Regions from separate parts of the Janthinobacterium sp. GW823-FHT06H09 genome, predicted to be linked through region 3. Evidence: predicted binding sites of a transcription regulator. Region 3 holds the regulator's gene; each other region holds the start of a gene.
The links. Region 3 encodes sigma-54, which starts transcription at its own class of promoters, with help from an activator protein. Its sites were predicted from a motif close to TGGCANGNAANCTGCTTT; they were not measured.
Positions count from the first base shown of each region.

Region 1: AC1Q6X_RS09460 (EDSAP-1 family PEP-CTERM protein) is a predicted target of sigma-54. The motif match lies at 1,766-1,783, and genes of this name have one in related genera.
Region 2: AC1Q6X_RS15740 (PEP-CTERM sorting domain-containing protein) is a predicted target of sigma-54. The motif match lies at 2,140-2,157, and genes of this name have one in related genera.
Region 4: pedF (cytochrome c-550 PedF) is a predicted target of sigma-54. The motif match lies at 1,597-1,614, and genes of this name have one in related genera.

Region 1 covers NZ_JBXAHC010000005.1:67,074-70,260, reverse strand. Annotated here, with positions in the region: gene AC1Q6X_RS09465 (LytR C-terminal domain-containing protein) at 1-612, shown strand, start outside; gene AC1Q6X_RS09460 (EDSAP-1 family PEP-CTERM protein) at 683-1,669, opposite strand; gene AC1Q6X_RS09455 (hypothetical protein) at 1,869-2,243, opposite strand; gene AC1Q6X_RS09450 (hypothetical protein) at 2,394-2,705, shown strand; gene AC1Q6X_RS09445 (dodecin) at 2,721-2,927, opposite strand.
Region 2 covers NZ_JBXAHC010000008.1:186,550-189,736, reverse strand. Annotated here, with positions in the region: gene AC1Q6X_RS15755 (phasin family protein) at 1-70, shown strand, start outside; gene AC1Q6X_RS15750 (KGG domain-containing protein) at 119-502, shown strand; gene AC1Q6X_RS15745 (YgjP-like metallopeptidase domain-containing protein) at 683-1,195, shown strand; gene AC1Q6X_RS15740 (PEP-CTERM sorting domain-containing protein) at 1,358-1,951, opposite strand; gene AC1Q6X_RS15735 (LOG family protein) at 2,301-2,846, opposite strand; gene AC1Q6X_RS15730 (tetratricopeptide repeat protein) at 2,858-3,187, opposite strand, start outside.
Region 3 covers NZ_JBXAHC010000013.1:134,171-137,357, reverse strand. Annotated here, with positions in the region: gene lptA (lipopolysaccharide transport periplasmic protein LptA) at 1-34, shown strand, start outside; gene lptB (LPS export ABC transporter ATP-binding protein) at 34-789, shown strand; gene AC1Q6X_RS21835 (RNA polymerase factor sigma-54) at 794-2,272, shown strand; gene hpf (ribosome hibernation-promoting factor, HPF/YfiA family) at 2,342-2,701, shown strand; gene AC1Q6X_RS21825 (enoyl-CoA hydratase/isomerase family protein) at 2,833-3,187, shown strand, end outside.
Region 4 covers NZ_JBXAHC010000030.1:4,521-7,707, reverse strand. Annotated here, with positions in the region: gene AC1Q6X_RS27465 (TonB-dependent receptor family protein) at 1-55, shown strand, start outside; gene AC1Q6X_RS27460 (substrate-binding periplasmic protein) at 215-1,048, opposite strand; gene pedF (cytochrome c-550 PedF) at 1,074-1,559, opposite strand; gene rtcA (RNA 3'-terminal phosphate cyclase) at 1,691-2,710, opposite strand; gene AC1Q6X_RS27445 (RtcB family protein) at 2,727-3,187, opposite strand, start outside.

The sequences.
Region 1 (3,187 bases), on a different contig from region 3:
CTGGGACAGCACGAGCGCGCCGCCGTCATGCGGCGCCAGGCGGCCAGCTTGCAGGAACACGATGTGCGGCGCGATCTGGCCTTGTTGCGCGGCGAGGCGCCGCCGCAGGGCGTGCCCGCGCCGGTGCCCGATGCGCCCGCCATGGCGCGCGTGGAGATCACGCAGAGCGATGGCATGGCCCGCCTGAGACGCGTGCCGGCGGCGGTGCGCAGCCTGACCGTTAGCCCATTGGTGCCGGCTGCGCCTGTGGCTGGCACGCCGCGTCCGCGCCTGGAAATTGTCAACGGCAACGGCGTGCCGGGCCTGGCCGCCGCGCTGGCGCGCAGTCTGGCAGGAGCGCCCGTGCAGGTGGTGCGCCTGGCCAATGAAGCCAGCTTCCAGGTGGCGCGCACGCGCGTCGAGTACCGGCCCGCGCAGGAACAGGCGGCGCGCCAGCTGGCCCGCCAGTTGGGTACGCAGGTGCAGACCCAGGTGCAGACCCAGGCCGCCGATTGCCCCGCCAGCGAGCTGCGTCTGGTACTGGGGCGCGACTTGAGCGACCCCGCCATGCTGCACCGCTATTATCTGCAGCAATTGCAGCTGGCGCGCCAGGCGCTGGCACGGCTCGGTTAACACGCATCGGCTGGCATAAAAAAACGCGGCGCCTTTTGCGGGCGCCGCGTGCTTTTGAGCGTGCCAGTGCTTATTTAGCCTGGCGGCGGCGCGTAAAGGCGAGGACGGCCAATCCCGTCCCCAGCAGGAACAGGGTGCCTGGCTCCGGCACTTGCAAGGGATCGATGACGACGATGTCGGTGCGCGTGGACTTGGAAAAATTCAAGGTGTAGCTGCCGGCGGGCAGGGCGAAATTCGAGGTCAGGGAAAACATCGCGAAGCCATTCGTGAAGGCGCGCCCGGTGGCCGGGTCGTTGGTGCCGGCCGTCATGTTCAGGCTGAACGGGTCCAGGCTACCGACCGTATGGTTGCCGTTGATGTCGCTGCCATTGCTGGCATCGCCATCAGGCGCGAACTGGAAGATCACGCCGTCGGCATTCGCATGCGACAGGCAGCCGACGGGACTGGCGGCATTGCACGAGATATTGAAGATATCCATGATCGACACGTTCGACTTGTCGCCCATGGTCGTCACGCTGGTGCGCAGGTCGCGTCGGCCCATGAAGCTGAAGGTGATGAAGCCGGCGCTCGACAGGGTCAGGTTGACGGAGCCGGTCAGCGTGTCGCCGGCCGTGGAGGACGCCGCCCCCACCGTGTTGCGCTGCGCTTCTGACACGGCGCTGACGGTGGAGCCGGCGGCAGTGAGCATATTGCCGAAGGAATGCGCATCGCCGCGCGCGAACTCCAGTGCAGCGGTGGGCGCGTAGTGGTTTTGCGGCGAGGCGCTGCAGCCGGTGCCGGAGCACACTTGCAGCACGTCGGCGTTGGCAGCCGGACCCGTATTGACGGCGCGCGGATTGACGGCCACGCCGCCCTGGAAAAAGGCGCTGTCGCTGGCATTGCGGTTGGCGCCAGCCAGCGACAGCGCGCCAGCGCTGGTGGTGATACGGAAATTGTTCAACTCGTTGACGGCCAGGCCGTAGGCACCTGCCTGCGCCTGACCACTGGCCAGCAGACTTGCCGCCGCCAGTGCGCCCAGCCAACCCAGGGTCTTGTTTCGTGTGTGATCGACGTTCATCGCAGCCTCTTATCGTAGTCAGTCTCGGGAAATCCGGGGGAGAAAGAATCCAGAATGTCCAGAATGACTTGTCTGAATTCATCTCGTAGACAGTGATAAGCAGCTTGTATGCCACACAAAAAAAGCACATGGAATCAAGTGCTTGCGTAAAGCAGACTGAGCCGGTGGAAGCAAAGTGTAAGAAAGGCCGACGCCGCTTTCAGGTGCCCCGGTGATAACCCAGGTGGCCACCCGAATTGCGCGCGCAGCCGCAGCCGATGCGCGCCACTTCCTCGCCTTCCGTCAATTTCCAGTTGGTAATCGTCGTGTGCTGCCAGTCGATGTCGCTTTTCTTGACAGGCTTCACCGTCAACGTGCGGGCGGCCGCATCCGTGTACTCCATCAGCTCCTCGTCGTCGGCGATGTCGAAATGGCGGTGGATCAGGGAAATGCCGAAGCGGTCGAGCGCGCCATAGCGCTGCAGCACGTCGCGCAGTTCGCGAAAACACGCCAGGTCGTCGGGCAGCAGCGGATCGACGGCGGAAATATCGGCGACGGGCTGCCATTGCATGGCGTGGATGTTCAGGCTGTGCATGATGTTCTCCTGTGCCCCTTGTCGCTAGCCCAGGCTGCCGGAGGGGCGCCGGCACGCCTGGCGAAATGCTCATCGTGGCCGCAACGCCGCTGCGGCGCTTGCGCCAGATCAAAGGTGCGGCACATCATGGCTTGCCCGGTAAAATAGGCCATGGCAAACAAAACCCCCACCTTCCCCGGCGCACGCACGGGCCGCGGCCAGGTCCTGGCCGTGCTGCTGTCGAACCGCGACCAGTCCGGCGCCGAACCGCTGCAAGGCCGCGTCTCGCTGGCCGCCATCGTGAAAGCGCTGAAACGCAAATACCACTGGCCGATTGAAACGCACAGCTTCCCCGCGAATACGCAGGACGGCCGCGCCAGCTGGGCGACCGTCTACAGCTTGCCGGAAAAGGTTATCGAGGCCGCGCTGGAGGCCGGCGGCCGGGAGTGGCTGGAGAGCCGGGCAGTAGCCGGGCGGCGGTGAATGCGCCGCAGTACGCTATTCGAGCCGGAAGCCGACCTTCAGCGTGACCTGGAAGTGCGCCACCTTGCCATCGACGATATGGCCGCGCGATTCCGTCACTTCATACCAGTCCATATGCTTGACCGTCAGCGCCGCCTTGGCAATGGCATCGCGTATCGCCTGATCGCTGCTCTCGGTCGACGTGCCGACCAGTTCGATCAGCTTGTAAGTGTGTGCGGACATGATATTTCCCCAGGTAGGCAAGCCAGACATCGGGAGCCTGCTTTGCGCAAGCACGTGCTCATCTTGCGCCTAAACGTGCTGATAGTCATTGCGCGGTGCAGCATGCGTCATGCGGGCGGCTTGCCTCGATGGGTTTCAAGGATTCCGGGAGTGTCTCCCCGGCGGGAGAAAAGAAAAAAGGGCTACAAGCATAGGCCTGTACCCCTTGATTTCCTACTGAATTCTGGTGCCGACTAGCGGTTTCGAATTGGTACTTGATG
Region 2 (3,187 bases), on a different contig from region 3:
CGCCATAGGCCACCGCGACGGCGCGGGCCGCAGCCGCGATAACAGCAGGCAATCCGATCAGGCGCATTGAGCGCCTGCACAGACCACTTGACCCCCACTCGACAGCAAGGAGAGCGACATGGCTAGCAATCAAGGTAACGAACAGGGCAAAGGCACTGGCAGCAGCCAGAAAGCCAGCGAATCGGGCAGCGCCAAAGGCACGAGCAAGCGCGGTTTCGCCGCCATGAATGAGGAACAGCAACGCGAAATTGCCAGCAAGGGCGGCCAGGCAGCCCATCAAAAAGGTACGGCGCATGAATTCGACTCGGAAGAAGCGCGCCGTGCCGGGCAGAAAGGCGGTGAAGCCGTCAGCCGCAACCGCGAACACATGGCGGAAATCGGCAGGAAAGGCGGCGAAAGCCGGCAATCGGCCCAGCGCGCCAATGAAAACCGCAGCAGCACGGCGGGGCGCAGCGGCGGCACCGGCCGGCAGGGCGGCAAGGACGAAGACGACAAGGGCTGACCGGGCTGCAGGACTTGCCGGGACGAGCAAGCGGCTTAGCCCGGTAACGCACGGCTTGGCGCGCGAAGGCACGGGGCGGCCCTGGCAGCTCCGTGCAAGGGGTGGCGCAGCGCGGGGCGCGGCGGTATGGTACATTCTCGCCTTACCGACACCTCCGCGCCACGTCCCGCCCCTCCCCGCATGCAGCCATCCCTGAAATACCTGAGCGCCTATTCCGAACAAACGCAAGCGCAAGTGCAGCAACTGATCGTGCAAGACAAGCTGGGCGAAGTGTTATTAAAACGCTACCCGAACGCGCACGATGTGCGCAACGACAAATCGCTGTACCAATATGTGCAGGACTTGAAGAATGAATTCCTGCGCAATGCCGAGCCGATTAACAAAGTGGCGTTCGACAGCAAGATCCATGTGATCCAGCATGCGCTGGGCTTGCATACCTCGATCTCGCGCGTGCAGGGAGGCAAGCTCAAGGCCAAACATGAAATCCGCGTGGCGACCATGTTCAAGGAAGTGCCGCTGGAATTCCTGCGCATGATCGCTGTGCACGAACTGGCGCACGTCAAAGAAAAGCAGCACGACAAGGCCTTCTACAAGCTGTGCACATATATGGAACCGCAGTACCACCAGTACGAATTCGACGTGCGCCTGTACCTGACCCAGCTCGACCTGTCAGGCCAGCGCCTGTGGTCATGAACTGCTGCGCATGACGGCCTGCGCATGAAGTCCACGTGAAAATGCCGCCCCGGCATACACTGGGCAGCATTGTTCGAGTGCGCTGGCTAGTCAGCATGGCCGCCCGGTAAAACGGGCGGCTTTTTTACAGGCGCGCCGGCATGGCCGGCACCACGTTCAGGCTCAGACGGCGTTCTTGCGGCGAAGCATGAAGCCCAGCAGGCCCAAACCGCCCAGCAGCATGCCGTAGGTGGCCGGTTCCGGCACGGCGCTCACAGTGGCGGCGATATTGTCGACCTGGAAGGTATGCAAGGCGCCTTCCTTCCACGTTGCCGACAGCAGATTGCTGAAACCCGTAAACGTGTAGTCGGCGAAGGTGTGGCCGCCGCCGAGGGTGAAGGTCTGGCTCACCGTGCCGCCGCCCACCTGGTGGCCGACGAAGGTCACGTCAAAGGAACCGGGCAAGCTCACGAAGTCGGCCAGGCTGATCGAGCTCAGCGAGAAAGCGCCGCCATCGGCACGGCTCAAGGTAGTCGTCGACAGGAGCGTCGCGCCGAGACCGGCCGAACCGGCGTAGGCGAGGCTATTCTGGTGTGCCGAGCTCAGCAGCCCGAAACTGCTGTCGAAGTTGTAGCCGCCTTCGGAGTAGGACTTGAACACGGAACCGAAGTAGCCGGGTTGTTCCAGCGGATCGAAGCCGATGATGGTGGTTTGTGCGTGGGCGCCGCCAGCGCTGGCCAGAATGGCGGCGACAGCGGTCGCTCGCAAGAGGGTCATAGGTTTCAAAATAGCATCCTTTCGAGATGATGAAGTAGCGTGGTTGTGGCAACTTGAAATGGACCGGCACCTTTTTTTTGGGAGTCTGTACAACGCTCGTCGGTGTCCGATATTCCTAACTTTGAACCATGCCAGTAGACCACAGCCATGCTTAAAAATCATCTTCATTTTCAAAAAAACATGCTATCACTGCAATTTTTTTGCCATATTTTTATTAATTAACTCATCAGGCCCGATCAATTTTCCCATGCGGAAATAAAAAAGCCATGCAGTGCGTACTGCATGGCCCTTGCAAGCGACAGGGAAAATAGTTGCCTGGCGGCATACGCACCGCCAGGCGAAAACGGCATTACGGCGCGCACTCCTTCAGGCGCTGCACCAGCGATGCAGGATCGGCGTCGGCATTGAGGAACGCCGCGTGCTGCGGGCGGATGAAACCCTGCTCCTTGCCGTTTTGCACGAAAGCAATCAAGCCATCATAGAAACGGTCGACATTGAGCAGGCCGATGGGCTTGGCATGCAAGCCCAGCTGGGCCCATGTGAGCATCTCGAACAGTTCTTCCAGGGTGCCATAACCGCCGGGCATGGCGATGAAGGCATCGGACAGGCTGGCCATCATCGCCTTGCGCTCATGCATGTCCTTCACGATGAACTGGCGCGTCAAGCCCATGTGGCCCACTTCGCGTTCCACCAGCTGGGTGGGAATCACGCCCGTTACCTCGCCGCCCAGGCGCAGCACTTCATCGGCAATCACGCCCATCAGGCCCACTTTTCCGCCGCCATACACGAGCGAAATATTTTCCGCCACCAGCACGCGCGCCAGTTCGCGCGCCGCCACGGCATAGTCCGGCGAGACGCCCGCGTTGGCGCCACAGTACACACATAAAGCCTTGATCACAGTCGTCCCTACCCTTTCAATTCATCGATCGCCGCCTCGACTTCGAGGCGTTCCTTGGCGTCCAGTGCCACGCACTCGGCCGCCTTTTCATACAAGGCCAGCGCTTCCGCCAGCTTTTTCTTTCCATCGAGCATATTCAATGCGCGCGCATATTCGCTGTGCGCGAGCGCCGAATACGGCGTCAGGGCCAGCGCCGTCTTGAAGTGCTGGTAGCCATCTTCCTTGTTGGCGCCATAGGTCAGCCCCCCTATCATGACGCCGACCTTGTCGATAATTTCCGTATGATAAATCCCAAACGCGATATGCGCTTCCGCATGCATGGGCGCGATCGTCATCGT
Region 3 (3,187 bases):
AGCGCCGGCCACACCTGTGCCAGGAACGAAATAATGGACAATACCCGTTGCGGCAGCACCCTGATCGTTCGCGGACTGCAGAAAACCTATGGCAAGCGGCAAGTCGTGCATGATGTCTCGCTGCAAGTCGAATGCGGCGAAGTGGTGGGGCTGCTGGGCCCGAACGGCGCCGGCAAGACCACCTCGTTCTACATGATCGTCGGCCTGGTGCCGTCGGATGGCGGCAGCATCGACATCAGCGGCGTGGACATTTCCAGCCTGCCGATCCACCGCCGCGCACAGATGGGCCTGTCGTATCTGCCGCAGGAGGCGTCCGTGTTCCGCAAGCTGACGGTGGAAGACAATATCCGCGCCGTGCTGGAAATCCAGACCGTCGAAGGCCGTCCTTTGAAGAAGGCCGAGATCGAGGAACGCCTGGATAAACTGCTGGCCGACTTGCAGATTGAAAAGTTGCGCGAGAACCAGGCGCTGTCCCTGTCGGGCGGCGAGCGCCGCCGCGTGGAAATCGCCCGCGCCCTGGCCACCGATCCCCGTTTCGTGCTGCTCGACGAACCGTTCGCCGGCGTCGACCCGATCGCCGTGATCGAGATCCAGCGCATCGTGCGCTTCTTGAAGGAGCGCAATATCGGCGTGCTGATCACCGATCATAATGTGCGCGAGACGCTGGGTATTTGCGACCGTGCCTACATCATCAACCAGGGCTCGGTACTGGCGTCGGGACGCCCCGACGACATCATCGCGAACGAGTCGGTACGCCGGGTCTATCTGGGCGAACACTTCCGCATGTAAGCCAATGAAACAATCATTGCAGCTGCGCACTTCGCAGCACCTGGCACTGACGCCGCAGTTGCAGCAATCGATACGCCTGTTGCAATTGTCTACTCTGGAATTGCATCAGGAACTCGAGCAACTGCTGACGGACAATCCCTTGCTCGAGCGCCTCGACGATCCACTCGACCGTTCGCTGCGCCTGCTGTCCGACGGGGCCTTGAGCTCCACGGCCGCGCCGGCCGAAGCGCCGCCCCAGCCGCCAGGCCAGGAGGCGCCCGCGGCGCCGGCCGAAGCGGAAACCTTTGACGGCGAGGCGGGCGAGGGCCCGGCCGCCGCGGATGGCGGCGACAGCGACTGGAGCGAAGCGAGCCGGGGCAAGGCGCCCGACGACGAAGATTCCCGCCCGCAACTGGAGGCCCATCACTGCACCCTGCGCGAACACCTGATGGAGCAGATGCGCGTGACGGTGCTCGAATTGCGCGACCGCGCGCTGGTCGAGCTGATCATCGACGCGCTCGACGACAATGGCTACCTGGAAGAGTCGCTCGACGACATCCTGGCGCGCCTGCCGGAAGAGCTGGAAATCGATGCCGACGAGATGCGCACGGCCTTGTCGCTGCTGCAAAGTTTCGATCCGCCCGGCGTGGGCGCGCGCAATGCGTCCGAATGCCTGGCGCTGCAGATCAAGCGCTTGCCGCACATCGCCATGGTGACGCGGCGCATGGCCCTCGTCATCGTGGAAAAGCACCTGGCCTGGTTTGCCCAGCGCGATTTCAACAAGCTGAAAAAAGCCCTCGATTGCGACGATGAAGACTTGCGTGAAGCGCAGACGGTAATTCGCCAGTGCAACCCGCATCCGGGCGCCGTGTTCGCTGCGGACGTGTCCGATTACGTGGTGCCCGACGTCGTCGTCAAGCGCGCGCGCAATGGCTGGCAAGTGACCCTGAACAACGACGTCATGCCGCGCCTGCGCGTCAATGCCATGTACGCCAACTTGCTCAAGCAGGGCAAGGGCGAGGGCGCCATGGGTGCACAGTTGCAGGAAGCCAAGTGGCTGATCAAGAATATGCGCCAGCGCTTCGACACGATTCTGCGCGTGGCGCAGGCGATAGTAGAAAGACAAAAGAACTTTTTCTCGCATGGGGCCGTTGCCATGCGCCCCCTTGTGCTCCGTGAAATAGCTGATACACTGGGTTTACACGAGAGTACTATCTCGCGGGTAACAACTCAAAAGTACATGCTGACCCCGCACGGCATGTTCGAGTTGAAATATTTCTTTGGTAGCCACGTCGCCACCGAAGCGGGGGGCGAAGCGTCATCGACGGCGATACGGGCATTGATCGTGCAACTGACAGGAGCAGAAGACCCTAAAAATCCTTTATCCGACAGTAAGATTGCGGACATGCTGGGGGAACAAGGCATGGTGATTGCGCGACGTACTGTTGCCAAATACCGGGAAGCATTAAAAATTCCGCCAGTGAGCCTGCGTAAGTGTTTGTAAGTTTTTTTCGGTTCCTCTGCGGGCCGGATACGATGGACCGCACGAACCCGATCATCTTTAGGAGTGTGTATGAATCTCACCATCAGCGGACATCATCTCGAAGTGACACCAGCCATCCGTGAATACGTACAAACGAAGCTGGAGCGCGTGAAACGTCATTTCGATCAAGTTATCGATATCGCCGTGATTCTGACCGTGGATAACCTCAAAGAGAAAGAAAAACGTCAAAAGGCCGAAGTCAACCTGCGTCTGAGTGGTAAAACTGTCTATGTGGAAAGCCTGGCACACGACCTGTATGCCGCGATCGATACCCTGATCGACAAGCTCGATAGGCAAGTGATGAAATACAAAACCAAAGTGCAAGGGCACGGTAAAGAGGCGATCAAGCATCTGCCAGACAGTTCGGAAGAAGAATTCGCCCCCGCCTAAGCGGCCCGCGACTTTCAACCGGCTGTGATCAACTAAGGGCGCACATTGCGCCCTTTTTTGCGTCCAGCGAAACGCAATGTTCGCCGCGCAGGCGCTAGAATGTTTGCACTTTCACTTCTTTCCTGCCTGCCATGAGCGACCTCGTCCAGATTTCCATCCGCCACCGCACGGGCCACATCGTGCTCGACCGTCCGAAAGCCTTGAATTCCCTGTCGCTGGAGATGGTGCGCGCCCTGAGCGCGGCCTTGCTGGCATGGCGCGACGATCCGCAGGTGGACGCCGTGGTGATCCGCTCCAGCAGCGAAAAAGCCCTGTGCGCGGGTGGCGACATCCGTTTCTTTTACGATGCGGGCCTGGCCACGCCGCAGGGCGGCAGCGCCTTGCTGGAAGATTTCTTTACGGAAGAATATGCTTTAAATCATTTGATCCATTTTTATCCGAAACCGTATATCGCCGTCATGGATGGGGTGGTGATGGGCGGCGGCA
Region 4 (3,187 bases), on a different contig from region 3:
AGCGGCGCCAGGCCGTAACTGGTTGTTAGGTGTGAGCGCCCAATACTCCTTTTAAGAACACCTGAGAAAAAGTCCATGGCGGCGTTGCATTGCCTTGTCGTACTATTCGTACTGCCTGCGGCAATGCGCCTTGCCCTGAACATTTTTCAGGCGTTCTCATGAAAAAGCCCGCGCCTCTTCCGAAGCGCGGGCTTTTACCATTCAGCATAGTCTGCTACGGCCGCGCTTCCTTCACGCCATACTTCTCAAAGATGGTTTTCAATTCACCGCTGGCCGCCATCTCGTTCATGGCCGCCTGCAGTAACTTGGCCACGTCGAGCTGTTGCTTGCTGACGGCCAGGCCCACGGCCCAGCCAGCACGCGGCAAGCGGGCGAACGCCAATTCATTCATGGGGAAAGCGGGATCGCTTTTCAGCACCGATTCGATTTCCGATCGGTTCGCCAGCACGGCGTCGAGCTGGCCGGCCTGCAATTGCTGCAAGGCTTCGGCGGCGGTATCGAAGATGCGCACATCGTCGCGGTATCTGCCATTGTCTTCGCCCAGCATCAGCATGGCCGCGATCGAGACCTTTTCCACGCCGATACGCTTGCCTGCGAGGCTGGCGACGCCATCGAATTGCGGCACGGCTTGCGCGCTGCGCGTCAGGCGCACGGTTTCCACGTAATACGGGGCGAATATCTCGACCTTGTCGTTATCCGCCATCAATTTCTTGTCGACCGGCACGTGCAGCATTACGTCGGCGGGACCATAGCCGAGGTAATGTCCCTTCCACACCATATTGCGCAAGTCGTCGTTGAGGTTTTCGCCGGCGGGAAAGGGCAGCAAGCTCAGTTTCAGCCCCAGCTTTTTCGCCAGCGCTTCGGCGATGTCGATATCGATGCCCGTGCCCTTGTCGGAAAACGGCGCGAACTCGTTGTACACAGCCACTTTCAGGCTGCCCGACTGCTGCACTTTCTGCCAATCGGCACGCGCTGGCGCGGCCGCGCACAGCGCCATGCAAGCGAGCGAGAGCATCGCGCGCGCGCCACGGGGTTGAAATGAACGCATGGAACTCCTTCGTTATCAGTTCGACCTAATTAGACTCGCGGCGGGTTTCCAGGTAGGTCTTGATGGCCCACATCGCTTCCTGGTTGAATACGCCCTCGAACGGCGGCATGTACACGGCGCCATTACGCACTTTACCGTGACGGATGGTCGCCAGGAAATAATTATCCGTTTCCTTGTAACACGCCTGTTTCTTTGTCTCATTCTTGATACCGAAGCAATCACGGTCCAGCTGGCGCAAGTCCGGCGCGATGCCGCCCGAAATGGCTTCGATGCCGTGGCAGCGCGCGCAATTCTGGTTATAGGCCGAGGTGCCCACCGTCAGGGCCAGCTTGTTGCCGCGATACGGGTTTTGCTCGAGCCACTTGTCGCCCACCTTGGGCAAGCCCGTGGTGTCGACGCCTTGCGGCGTGACATTGCCGTGCGCATAGGCATGCGGCAAGGTCAGCAGGGAGGTGAGGGCAACGGCGCCGGCGGCGGCCACGCCGAGCAGGGTACGGATGGAATAGGTCATGCTGGTCTCCTTGGTTTTTTTAGTGAATATCTCAAGAAGAGCAAATGCCATGCCATGCGTATATGCCCCACATCGGGCCACCCATGTATCAATTTGGAACAGCTGCAACAGCGATTGTGTCACCGCGCGCGTCAGGCGGCGGCCACCGTGCAGATGCTGCCCCGCGCCTGCTGCTCGAAAGTGATACGCACGGGCAAGAAGCGGGCAATCACTTCCGCATTCGTCAACGCATGCTGCGACACCTTGCTGCAACTGAAGCTACCGCCGCCGGCCAGCGCCATGGGCAGCAAGAGCTGGTCCGCCAGGTGCTCGCCCACGGCCGCGTCCGACTTGAGATAGTCGCGCACCTCGTTCAACAAGCGCTTGGCCACGGATTCGGCCAGCAAGGATTTTTCGCCGAACGACGTAAATACTTCCGTGACGTGCTCATGTTCCAATGTCAGCAACAGGACATTGCCCGGTCCCTGCTCCGCCGGCAAGCCGACGAGGCGCAGCTGCTTGCCGCTCCAGCCCATGCCGTCGGCGATACGCTCGAGCTCACGCTGCGCCACGTTCACATGCACGCCCGCCACCACGCTTTCCGCATACCCGGCCTTCCGCTCGCCGCGCTGCAACAGTGAAATGGGCCGCAAGCGCTGGCACGGTTGCACGGTGGCCAGCACCTCACCACCACCTGCGGGATGAAAGCCGTAGCGTTGCAGCGTGATATCGACGTCGGCGCCCATCTGTTCCAGGATGCGGCCATACGCGCGCTGCAAAAAATGCACGGGCGGCGCCATGGCATTGTGCGTGCCGCCGCTGATGCGCACGGTAGACGGCCCATCCGCATGCAGCAGGGCCGGCAGCAGGGTTTGCAACACCAGGGTGCAGCTGCCGGCACTGCCGATGGCAAAGCGGTAATCGCCGCCGCGTATGGCGCCAGGCACGAATTCCAGGCTGGCTGCGCGCAGCGCCACCGGCGTCGTGCGCGCCCCGCAAATCGCGGTCGCTGCCTGCACGGCCAGCAAATGCTGGCGCAGCAAGCCGGGCTTGTCCCGCCCCGCGCGGATATTCGTCAGCCGGAACGGCTGCCCCGTGATCATCGACAGGCTCAGCGCCGAGCGCAAAATCTGTCCGCCGCCTTCACCTTGCGCTCCATCAATTTCTATCATCTGTACTTTCTCTTTATTAACCTTTGACGCAAACGACCTGCTTCAGGATATGCACGACGTCGACCAGTTCGCGCTGCGCCAGCATCACCGCATCGATATCCTTGTAGGCCATTGGAATTTCATCGATCACGTTTTCATCCTTGCGGCATTCCACGCCTTGCGTGGCGCGGATCTGGTCGGCCAGGTTGAAGCGCCGCTTCGCTTCCGTGCGGCTCATCGTGCGGCCCGCGCCGTGGCTGCAGCTATGGAAGCTGTCCGCATTACCCTTGCCGCGCACGATAAAACTCTTGGCGCCCATGGAGCCGGGAATGATCCCCAATTCTCCGGCGCGGGCCGAGACGGCGCCCTTGCGCGTGACCAGCACGTCCTTGCCGAAGTGGTGCTCCTTCTGCACATAGTTATGGTGGCAGTTGACGGCTTCCACATGCGTCTGGAACGGCTTATGGATGACCGTGCGCACGGCCGCGATCAGGTTTT